Regions from separate parts of the Desulfovectis peckii genome, predicted to be linked through region 2. Evidence: predicted binding sites of a transcription regulator. Region 2 holds the regulator's gene; each other region holds the start of a gene.
What was found. Region 2 encodes LexA, which represses DNA repair genes until DNA is damaged. Its sites were predicted from a motif close to CNAACANNTGTTNG; they were not measured.

Region 1 (3,280 bases), 240 kb from region 2:
TTTGCCGATAACATTAACTAAAAAGATACAGTCTTGGCAGGTGTGCCGCACTCTTTCCTGCATTTCCGGCAGCATCATGGTGTGGCTGCGATATAAAAAGTTGTTACGATAATAGCGTTTTATTTTGTTTGTGCTCATAATATACACCCAAGTCTGTCAGTGAAACCGCTCTTTTAATGGCATTGTAGCCAAAGCGTTTTTTAATGCCGTCACAGGCTTTTTCCAGTTTTTCTTGTTTTAACATATTGTTAAATATATTCAATTGCTGCTGTCCGGCCGTAGTTAGGTTAGAAAGGCTTAACCCTACCAAACGCACTTTAATGTGCTCGTTCCAATGCTGTTTAAGCAGTTTTAGCGCCCCGCGGTAAACTTCATTAGTTATGTTTGTAGGCTGTTCCAGTGTTAGGGCATGGGTTTTGCTGGCGAAATCCGTGTTTTTTAAGGTCAGTGATACAGTTTTGCCGGCATAGTTTACATTTCGGGCGCGAAAACAAACTTGTTCGGCCAGCTCTAAAATAACCACCTTTATTTCGTTAAGTCCGACGTAGTCGCGGGGCAGGGTAATTTGATTGCCGATACTTTTAATATAATTTGCGTTTCCCGGTTCAACCGGGCTATAATCCAGACCATTGGCTGAGAGGTGAAAAATTTCACCCATTAACCCAAACTTAAGTTTTAAAACATCTGCGGGAAACTTGGCTAAATCACCAATAGTTTTAATATTTAACCGTTGAAAATGCTTTTCGTACCTGCTGCCCACGCCATACAGACGGCGTACCGGCAGCGGCCAGATTTTTTTTGGCACTTCTTCCATGGTAATGCTGCTTAAACCGTTTGGCTTTTCAAACTCGGAAGCCATTTTAGCCAGCAATTTGTTGGGGCCAATGCCTATGCTGCAGGTAATACCAAGCTCTTCTTTAATCCTCCTTTTCATTTTCAAAGCTATTTCTCTAGGCGAGCCAAATAAACCGATTGATCCGGTAATGTCTACAAAAGCTTCATCTATGCTGTAAGGCTCTACTAACGGGCTGAAGTCGCGCAGTATATTCATTGTCCGTGTGGAAAAATCAACGTAATGCTTAAAGCAGGGTGAAACAAAAATACCGTGCGGACATAACTTTTTTGCTTCGTTGACGGTCATGCCCGTTTTAATGCCGTATGGCCCTTTTGCTTCGTAAGATGCAGCCAGCACCACACCGTGTCTTTTTTGCGGATCGCCGCAGACAATTACCGGCTTGCCCCGAATGGCCGGATTTAAGGCTTGGTGCACCGAGGCAAAAAAGCTGTTCATATCAATTAACATAATTACTTTTTTCTCCATAACTGCATTATATACCAAACATATGTTCTGGAACAAGAGGGGGTAAAAAATAATAAAACCGGTAAAATTAACAAGCGGGTAATTAGAATTGGTTTATATTTTTAAACAACCGATTACTAAATTAAACCCATTATTTAAAAATGAAATTATTAGTTGACACTTGTAAAGTAATAGCATAAAATAAATGCAAACAATTATTAAATAAAGTCAAGAGTAAATTTTCAGACTATTATGGTTTATCAAACAGGGGGCGAAACGAAAAAAATGTCACTAGGAGAACGGATAAAGCAAATACGTGAAAATAACAGCCTCAGTGTCCGACAATTGGCTAAAAAAGTAGGCGTTACCGCTAGTTTTATTTACCAGTTGGAACAAGATAAAGTTTCGCCGTCGTTTTCCACTTTAAAAAGTATTGCTAATGCTTTGGAAACTAATATCAGCTTATTTATTGAAGATGAGCTTCCTGAAGAGTGGGTAATTATCCGGAAAAACAATCGCAAAAAAATTGCTACCGGCAGTGAAAATATAAAATTAGAAATGCTGACATTTTTAGGAACCAGAAATAAAAAGATGCAACCGTTGGTTTTTGAAATTCAACCGGGGGAAGAAAAACTGCAACTGCCTTCTTTTAGTGGTTCCCATGAAGACTTTATCTACATAATTCAAGGCGAAGTATTAGTTACAGCCAATAATCTTGTTTACACCATGAAGGAGGGTGATGCCGCCTATTTTATGTTTGACAGTCCTACTGTAATTAAAAATGTGGCGGATAAGAAAGCAGTAGGCTTATGGGTGGTCAGTCCGCCCGGAATATAAGGAAATCTTTATCTAAAAATAAAGGGGGATTAACAATGGGATCGCCGCAAAGAAAATTCCAAAAACTGCAAGAAATTATTGATCGTTATGAGGGGAAAACGGCTAACCTGATAGCTATTTTACAGGAAGTCCAGGATGAATATCGTTATTTGCCGGAAGAAGTGCTGACTTATATCGCTACCGCGATGAATATTCCGCCGGCAACGGTATTTGGGGTTGCTACCTTTTATGCCCAGTTTTCGCTGATTCCTAAAGGTAAGTATGTGATTAAGGTTTGTGACGGTACTGCCTGTCACGTTAGGGGATCAGAGCCAATTAACTTTGCTATTAGGAAAGAATTAAATTTAAAAGACGATCAGCAAACCACCGATGACATGCAGTTTACTTTAGAACGCGTGTCTTGTTTGGGGGCATGCGGTTTAGCTCCGGTAGTTACGGTGAATGATGATGAAGTATATGGGCAGATGACTCCGGAAGGTATTGTGGATGTAATTAACAAGATTAGAGAATCGGATAATCAATAGGCCAGGAAAAAGGGGGCTTTTAAAAATGCTAAAAGTTCTTGAGGATTTAAACAAACTGCAGGCGCAGGCCAAAGAGGCATTAAGTAAAGAAAAAATGCGCATCTTAATTTGCGCCGGTACCGGTTGTGTGGCTAACGGTTCTTTAAAAGTATATGAAACGTTAAAAGAAAAGCTTGTTGCTAAAGGTTTAAATATTAAAGTTGAACTAATGGAAGAAAAAGAAGGCGAGCAATGTGCCGTTAATATCAGCGGCTGTCACGGCTTTTGCCAAATGGGACCGCTGGTACGCATTGAGCCTGCCGGCATCCTTTATGTTCATGTAAAACAGTCAGATGTAGACGATATTGTTGAACAACATGTTTTAAATGGTCAGTTAGTTGAACGTTTATTATACCGGCACCCGATAACCGGTGAAACGGTAAAAACCCAGGATGAGGTTCCGTTTTATAAAAGTCAGGAACGGGTGGCACTGGAACACTGCGGCCGCATTAACCCCGATGACATATATGATTATATTGCCCATGACGGGTATCAGGCTATAGCTAAGGTTATTACTGAAATGAGCCCGCAAGATGTTATTAATGAAGTTTTAGAATCCGGCTTAAGAGGCCGCGGCGGC
Region 2 (3,280 bases):
AGAAGGTTATTTTTGTTTAATTTTCTTTAATGGAATGTTGTATTTCTTAATCTTATTATACAAAGTAGCCAATGAAATATTTAACGTGGAGGCGGCCTGCCGTTTTCCCGTCATTGACATGCCGTAAGTTTCCAATGCTTTTATAATCAATATTTTTTCCATTTTATCAATCGGCATAATGTCAATTGAATTGTTATTTGTACAGCCGACTAAATAAGGTTTAAGTGAATCGGCAGTTAAATATTCATCCTGTGAGGTTAGCATTACCCTTTCTAGCACGCTATACAGTTCCTTGACATTCCCCGGCCAGCGGTAATTTTGCAATACCAGAAGGGCATTAGGTGATAGGCCTTTGACCCTTTTACCCAGTTTGCGGTTGAGCTTTTTTATTATTGTATTACATAAGGGTTCGATATCACATTTACGTTTTCTCAGCGGCGGAATGTTTATTTCTATTACATTAAGCCGATAAAACAAGTCTTCTCTAAATTTGCCGTTTCTGATCAACCGGCGTATGTTGTGAGCGGTAGCGGCAATAATGCGCACATTCGCTTTGATTGGCTTTACTCCGCCCACCCGTTGAAAAGTAGATTCCTGCAGAAAACGCAGCAGCTTAAACTGAAGCTGGGCATTCAGTGCGCCTATTTCATCTAAAAATATTGTTCCGCCGTTAGCCAGTTCTATTTGCCCAATTTTATCTTTTTCAGCCGTATTAAAAGCACCTTTTTCCGTTCCAAAAAGTTCACTTTCTAACATATCGTCTGCAACCGCTGCGCAGTTAACGGTAATAAAGGGCCGGTTGCCCCTGTTACTTACACTGTGAATGGCATGGGCAAAGATTTCCTTTTCTGTGCCGCATTCCCCTAAAAGCAAAATCGGGGTATCGCTTTTCGCGGCATGTTGGGCGTCTGTCACTGCCTGTTTCATTTCATTGCTGGCGGCAATAATATCATTAAAAGTGTATTTGCTGCTGGTTACCTGCCTGTATTTATTAGATAGGTTTTCAATTGTGAAGTTGCTTTTTCTTAAATCCTCGATGATGCTCATAAAATTTTTAATCTGCTGGAAAACTAACACTGCCCCTTTTAACTTTCCGTCTGTAATTATCGGATAGGCGTTGGCCACTACTTCAATTTTGTTGCCACCGACAATTAAACGCTGACCGGTTACTGCCTTTCCTGTGCTTAATGCCTGGGCTAAAATTCCATCAGGTGACACTTTAAAAATGTTTTGGTTAATGTGTTTTTCTGCCGGCATATTGGTGATTTCACTAAAAGCTTTATTTACAAATATAATATTGCCAAAAGAATCTGCTACTTCAATTGGTTCAGGGACAGCGTCCAAAATACTAGACAATACTTCTAACGGCAGCACTGAAAATCACCACTTTACCTTAGAATAATTTAACATTTCCACACAATTCGGAAAATTCCTTCTATAAATGTGTCCAAAACATTAAATAATTGAAATTTGTCAACAATGCGAACAAACGTTTACCATTTAGCCGGTTTTGTGCTATAATTAACCAAAACTATTGAAAGGATGTTTTAACTTGCATAGTGAGCTCAACGATCGGGAACAGGCAGTTTTGCAAGTAATAAAAGACAATATCCGTAAAAAGGGATACCCTCCTTCGGTGCGCGAAATAGGTATGCTAGTTGGCTTTAGTTCCAGTTCTACTGTGCATGGCTACTTAAGAAGGTTAGAGCAAAAGGGATATATACGTCGCGACCCTACTAAGCCCCGGGCCATTGAAATATTAAACGATTTGCCTGAATTAGAAAGGGTAGATAATGATGAATTTATTGAAGTACCGGTTATCGGACAAGTTGCCGCCGGGCTTCCTCTGCTGGCGGTAGAAAACATTGAAGACACCTTCACATTGCCCAGAACTTTTACCGGCTACGGCGAATTGTTTATTTTAAGGGTACGCGGTGAAAGTATGATTGAGGCCGGGATATTGGAAGGAGATTTGCTTTTGGTGCGCAAACAGCCCAATGCCGTTAACGGGGATATTGTTGTTGCGCTGATAGAAAATGAAGCTACCGTAAAAAGGTTTTATAAAGAAAAAAATTTCATTCGTTTACAGCCGGAAAACAAAGATATGGAACCGATAATTGTACAAGACGTCAACATTATCGGCAAAGTAATCGGCTTAATGAGAAAATTGTAAAAAGTTACTTTAGGTCAATAAAATTTATTTTTTATTAAAAAAGACACCTCTAATGTTGTATAGGTGTCTTTTTAGCACTCTGGTATTATTATTTCATTGCTTCTTTACAAAGTTCACAAGTACTGCAGTAATCGGCCTTATCCTGTATGATAAAGCAATAAGTATCTTGTTCCTTCCAGCAAGGCTTATTTTTGTTAACCCCGCCTTCCTGTTCGCGCTTTCCGCCGTTACAGCCTTTAACGGTCCAGCACGGATACAAAGCAAGCGTATGTTGTACCCCTGCAATATTTAATCCCTTTTCGTTAATTAAATAGTGAATAAATCTTAATCTTTTAATATCGTTATTGGTGTACAGACGCTGCTTATTGCGTCTTGCCGGCTCGATTAATTTATGTTTTTCCCATATGCGCAAGGTTTCAGGGTGAACATTTAATAACTCAGCAACAACACCGATATTATAAAGAGGTTGGTCATCGTTAACTAGAACCATGCTTAAAACCACCTTTTCCTTTTAGTTAGCTACTTTATCATTATATATTTGCAAAACACATTTGTAAATATATTAATTGAAATTTGATTTACAATAACGTTGAAAATTCCCTAAAAAACAACATTTTCACTTAAATAGGTATTTTTATTTTTAAAAGCGGCGCATGTTGCTGCGCCCCGTAAACATCGGTCTCGCCAATTGAACCGGAGGGTCTTCTTCTCACTATGGTTATCTTTATGGCCAATGCCTGAGGAAATTCAACAATATCGATTATATCCTCCTCTTTAATGGCATACAGTCGGCAAATTAACTCTTTATTAATTACTTTTGACTGCACTGCTTTTTGATAGCTCAATTCATCTTTAAAAATAATATCCAGTGTCAGTTCAAAAGGGCCGGAATTTTTGCTTCGGATTACTTTGGCTAATTCAACAATGGAAACGGCGCTCATTATTTCACCTCCAGCATTTTCACCGGAAATAATGCCAAGGGATCATCTGCTTCCAGCAAATGGTAAACGCTAAATTCATAAACCGCCCCCACTTTGAAATCAGACGGCGAATAAGGAAATGCCAAATTGCCGGCAGTGGCAATACGGCCGGGATAACCGTAATGCA
Region 3 (3,280 bases), 340 kb from region 2:
ATTCCGACGCAAGTCGTGAATAACCCATTTTTGATCGGCAAATCGTTTGGCAAAGTGGGGTGCCAGCAAACCAACAATATTATAATCCGGCTCAATGGGGGCGTAATAAATACCGCCTGCCAGCAGTTGAAAGCGTATTAAACCCAACATGCGGTGTTTTTCTCGGCTCACCTTCTGGCTGACATCGTGGACTTTTTTTACATGCTGATTAGTAAGATGTAAATCTACTGCTTTGCCCACTTTAAACCCCAGGCGCAGATAATGATAGATATCGTTTTCAATTCCTTTTAACTCGGAAAGATAAGCCCGATAAACCGCCCTTAGTGATACCGGTGATATTTTTTTGATAATTGCCCGGTAAACTTTATCTGCCTTCGCCAGATCTGTTGTAATATCGACCGGACTGATAAATAAGCCTTCACGGTACTGCCGGCGCGGCATAATCACATCCGGTTTTTCATGATGATAGTAAGCCTGATATATCGCGCTGAGCAGTCCTTCAAAACTGCCGTCATAAAGATAGTAATTCATAATTATAACTCTCCTGTCACCGCAGTAAGCATATCCTGCGCATCCGGCAGCGACAGCTGATCGGAAAATAAAGTAAGCTGCCGGTATTTTGTTTTTTTACCGCTTATTAGGCGGTTTCTTAAGGTATCTTCTCTGTAGGGGGCATCTCCGTAATATTTGCCTTTACAAGTAATAAAGTAGCGCGCCCGTTTAAGCACCACGCCCAGCTTTGACAAGTGTTCATAGCTAAGGGGGCCCACTTTGCGGGCGGCAATTATCTTTTTCGCCGACTTTATGCCGATTCCCGGCACACGCAATAGCAGCTGATAATCTGCCTTGTTTACTTCCACAGGAAACAGGTGCAGATTCCGCAACGCCCAACCGGCCTTAGGATCCAGCTCTAAGTCTAAGTAAGGGTTGTCATCGCTGAGCAGTTCACCGGCTGAAAAGCCATAATAGCGCAAAAGCCAGTCGGCCTGGTACAACCTGTTTTCTCTTACCAGTTGGGGTTTGGCATCCTGCGGCAGTTTCGGATCATTGGAAACCGGAATATAAGCGGAATAATAAACCCGTTTTAACCGATAGCTTTTATAAAGGGCCTCAGTCAACCTGATAATTTGCAAGTCATGTTCTGCAGTTGCTCCTACAATTAGCTGCGTGCTTTGTCCGGCTGGGACAAAGGGTTGCACCTTTTTATAGCGCCGTTTATCATGCTGATATTCTAAAATTTTGGCATGAATGCCACCCATCGAGCTTAAGATGAGGGATTTTTTCTTCTGCGGCGCCAGTAATTTTAAACTTTTTTCGGTAGGCAGTTCAATATTGGCGCTCATGCGGTCAGCATATTTTCCGGTTTCGGCAATCAGTGAAAAATCCGCTCCGGGAATGGCCTTTACATGAATATAGCCGTTAAATTTATATTCCCGGCGCAGCAAACGCACGGTATGCAGCAGCAGTTCCATAGTGTAGTCACTGTTTTTTAGTATCGCCGAGCTTAAAAATAAGCCTTCTATGTAATTGCGGCGGTAAAAGTTTATCGTTATATCGGCTAATTCCTGCGGTGTAAAAGTAGCCCGCGGCAGATCGTTGGAAACCCTGTTTATACAGTAAGCACAATCAAATGTACAGCAGTTGGATAATAAAATTTTCAGCAGCGACACACAGCGTCCGTCAGCGGTCCAGCTGTGGCAAATGCCGCTGGCGGCAGCGTTTCCGATTCCATTTGGAGTATTTTTTCGCGAGCTTCCGCTGGACGAACAAGAAACGTCATATTTGGCAGCGTTGGTTAATATTTTAAATTTTTCGGCCAAATCCATAATTGCACCTCAAAACAGAAAGTATGTTCTGGTAATATTATAGCACCGTTTATTATTGCTAAAAACCACAACCGCTAAAAGCATAATTTATCTCTTTCTGTTTTAAATAAGCCGGCTCATTGCTTTTCTGCTTTCTGTCAGCTTGTCTGCACCATAAAAAGATTTGTATAATATTCCATAATGTTAAAAAACTAACACCAACGGTTTGGGAGTGATTTAAGATATGACATTTTTAGAGCTGGCGAAAAAAAGATATTCGGTAAGAAAGTACAGCAATCAGCCTGTAGAAAAGGAAAAATTGTTGCAGGTTTTGGAAGCGGCCAGGCTGGCTCCTACTGCAGTAAATTATCAACCCTTCCGGTTTATCGTACTGCAGGATGAAGAAATAAGGAAAAAAGTAGCCGCCACTTACAGCTTAGATTGGCTGCAGCAGGCACCGATAATTATTGTGATCTGCGGGGATCACAGCCAATCCTGGCGGCGGGCTGACGGCAAGGACTACTGCGATGTCGATGCTGCCATTGCCATTGATCATATGATGTTGGCAGCTGCGGAACTTGATCTAGGTACCTGTTTTATCGGTGCTTTTAACGCTTATGAGTGCAGTAAGATACTGGGGCTGCCCGCAAACTTAGAACCAATTGCCTTGCTGCCCCTGGGCTATCCGGCCGATCGCGGCCAAGTGAAGAAAAAAAGAAAGGAATTGGAGGAGCTGGTGCACTGGGACGGTTACAAGAAAGATGGCAAATAAGTAAATGAACATAATATTAAACCGCGTTTATCGTGTTTTGAAACGTCAAGCTCATAAAAGGCAGGGAAGCATCCCTGCCTTTTACGGCGAAAGGTAATATTATCCCCGGAGGATTAGCGCCGAGGACTGTTGCCGCCCGGCAGCCGGAGGCGGTAAGCCCGTTTATTTCTATGCGCCGGCTAATCGAAAGCATAAGTTCAAATGCCTTGGCGGCTTAAAAGCAGCGTAGCATTGGCGAGAAAGGGCAGGTAAATTTGTCCCTACAAGCAAAAAGCTGAAGTACTGCATAGCTTTATCTCGCAGCACTTCAGCCCCTTTATTGGCGTACATAATCTACTTACTCCAGTTTATCCAGGGCAAATTTTTTGTGGATAGCTTTTACCGCTTTTTCTGCATCGCTTTCTTTCACTACACAAGAAACTTTTATTTCCGATGTAGTAATCATATCGATGTTAACTTCTACCTCAGCCATTGCCTCAAACATTTTAGCGGCAACACCGGGACGGCTGATCATTCCGGCACCGACAATGGAAACCTTGGCCAAGTCTTCGGCATGGGTATAACCTCGAAAGCCAATTTCTTTCTCTAACCTTTCCACTACTGTCAGCGCCTTGCGCAGGTCATTGCGGGCAATGGTAAAAGAAATATCGTTAACGTTATTACCGCGCATAGCACTTTGAATAATCATATCAACGTCAATGTT

Region 1: dinB (DNA polymerase IV) is a predicted target of LexA. The motif match lies at 1,337-1,350, and genes of this name have one in related genera.
Region 3: ACZ5NG_RS03870 (putative DNA modification/repair radical SAM protein) is a predicted target of LexA. The motif match lies at 1,843-1,856, and genes of this name have one in related genera.

The regions. Positions count from the first base shown of each region.
Region 1 is NZ_AP042409.1:871,049-874,328, forward strand. Features, by position in the region: gene ACZ5NG_RS04385 (hypothetical protein) at 1-138, opposite strand, end outside; gene dinB (DNA polymerase IV) at 104-1,303, opposite strand; gene ACZ5NG_RS04395 (helix-turn-helix domain-containing protein) at 1,586-2,137, shown strand; gene nuoE (NADH-quinone oxidoreductase subunit NuoE) at 2,173-2,661, shown strand; gene ACZ5NG_RS04405 (NADH-ubiquinone oxidoreductase-F iron-sulfur binding region domain-containing protein) at 2,687-3,280, shown strand, end outside.
Region 2 is NZ_AP042409.1:1,113,641-1,116,920, forward strand. Features, by position in the region: gene ACZ5NG_RS05615 (sigma-54 interaction domain-containing protein) at 7-1,374, opposite strand; gene lexA (transcriptional repressor LexA) at 1,553-2,173, shown strand; gene ACZ5NG_RS05625 (MerR family transcriptional regulator) at 2,262-2,663, opposite strand; gene ACZ5NG_RS05630 (DUF4387 domain-containing protein) at 2,794-3,114, opposite strand; gene ACZ5NG_RS05635 (acyclic terpene utilization AtuA family protein) at 3,114-3,280, opposite strand, start outside.
Region 3 is NZ_AP042409.1:769,262-772,541, reverse strand. Features, by position in the region: gene ACZ5NG_RS03875 (TIGR03915 family putative DNA repair protein) at 1-531, opposite strand, end outside; gene ACZ5NG_RS03870 (putative DNA modification/repair radical SAM protein) at 534-1,826, opposite strand; gene ACZ5NG_RS03865 (nitroreductase family protein) at 2,050-2,577, shown strand; gene ACZ5NG_RS03860 (aspartate kinase) at 2,915-3,280, opposite strand, start outside.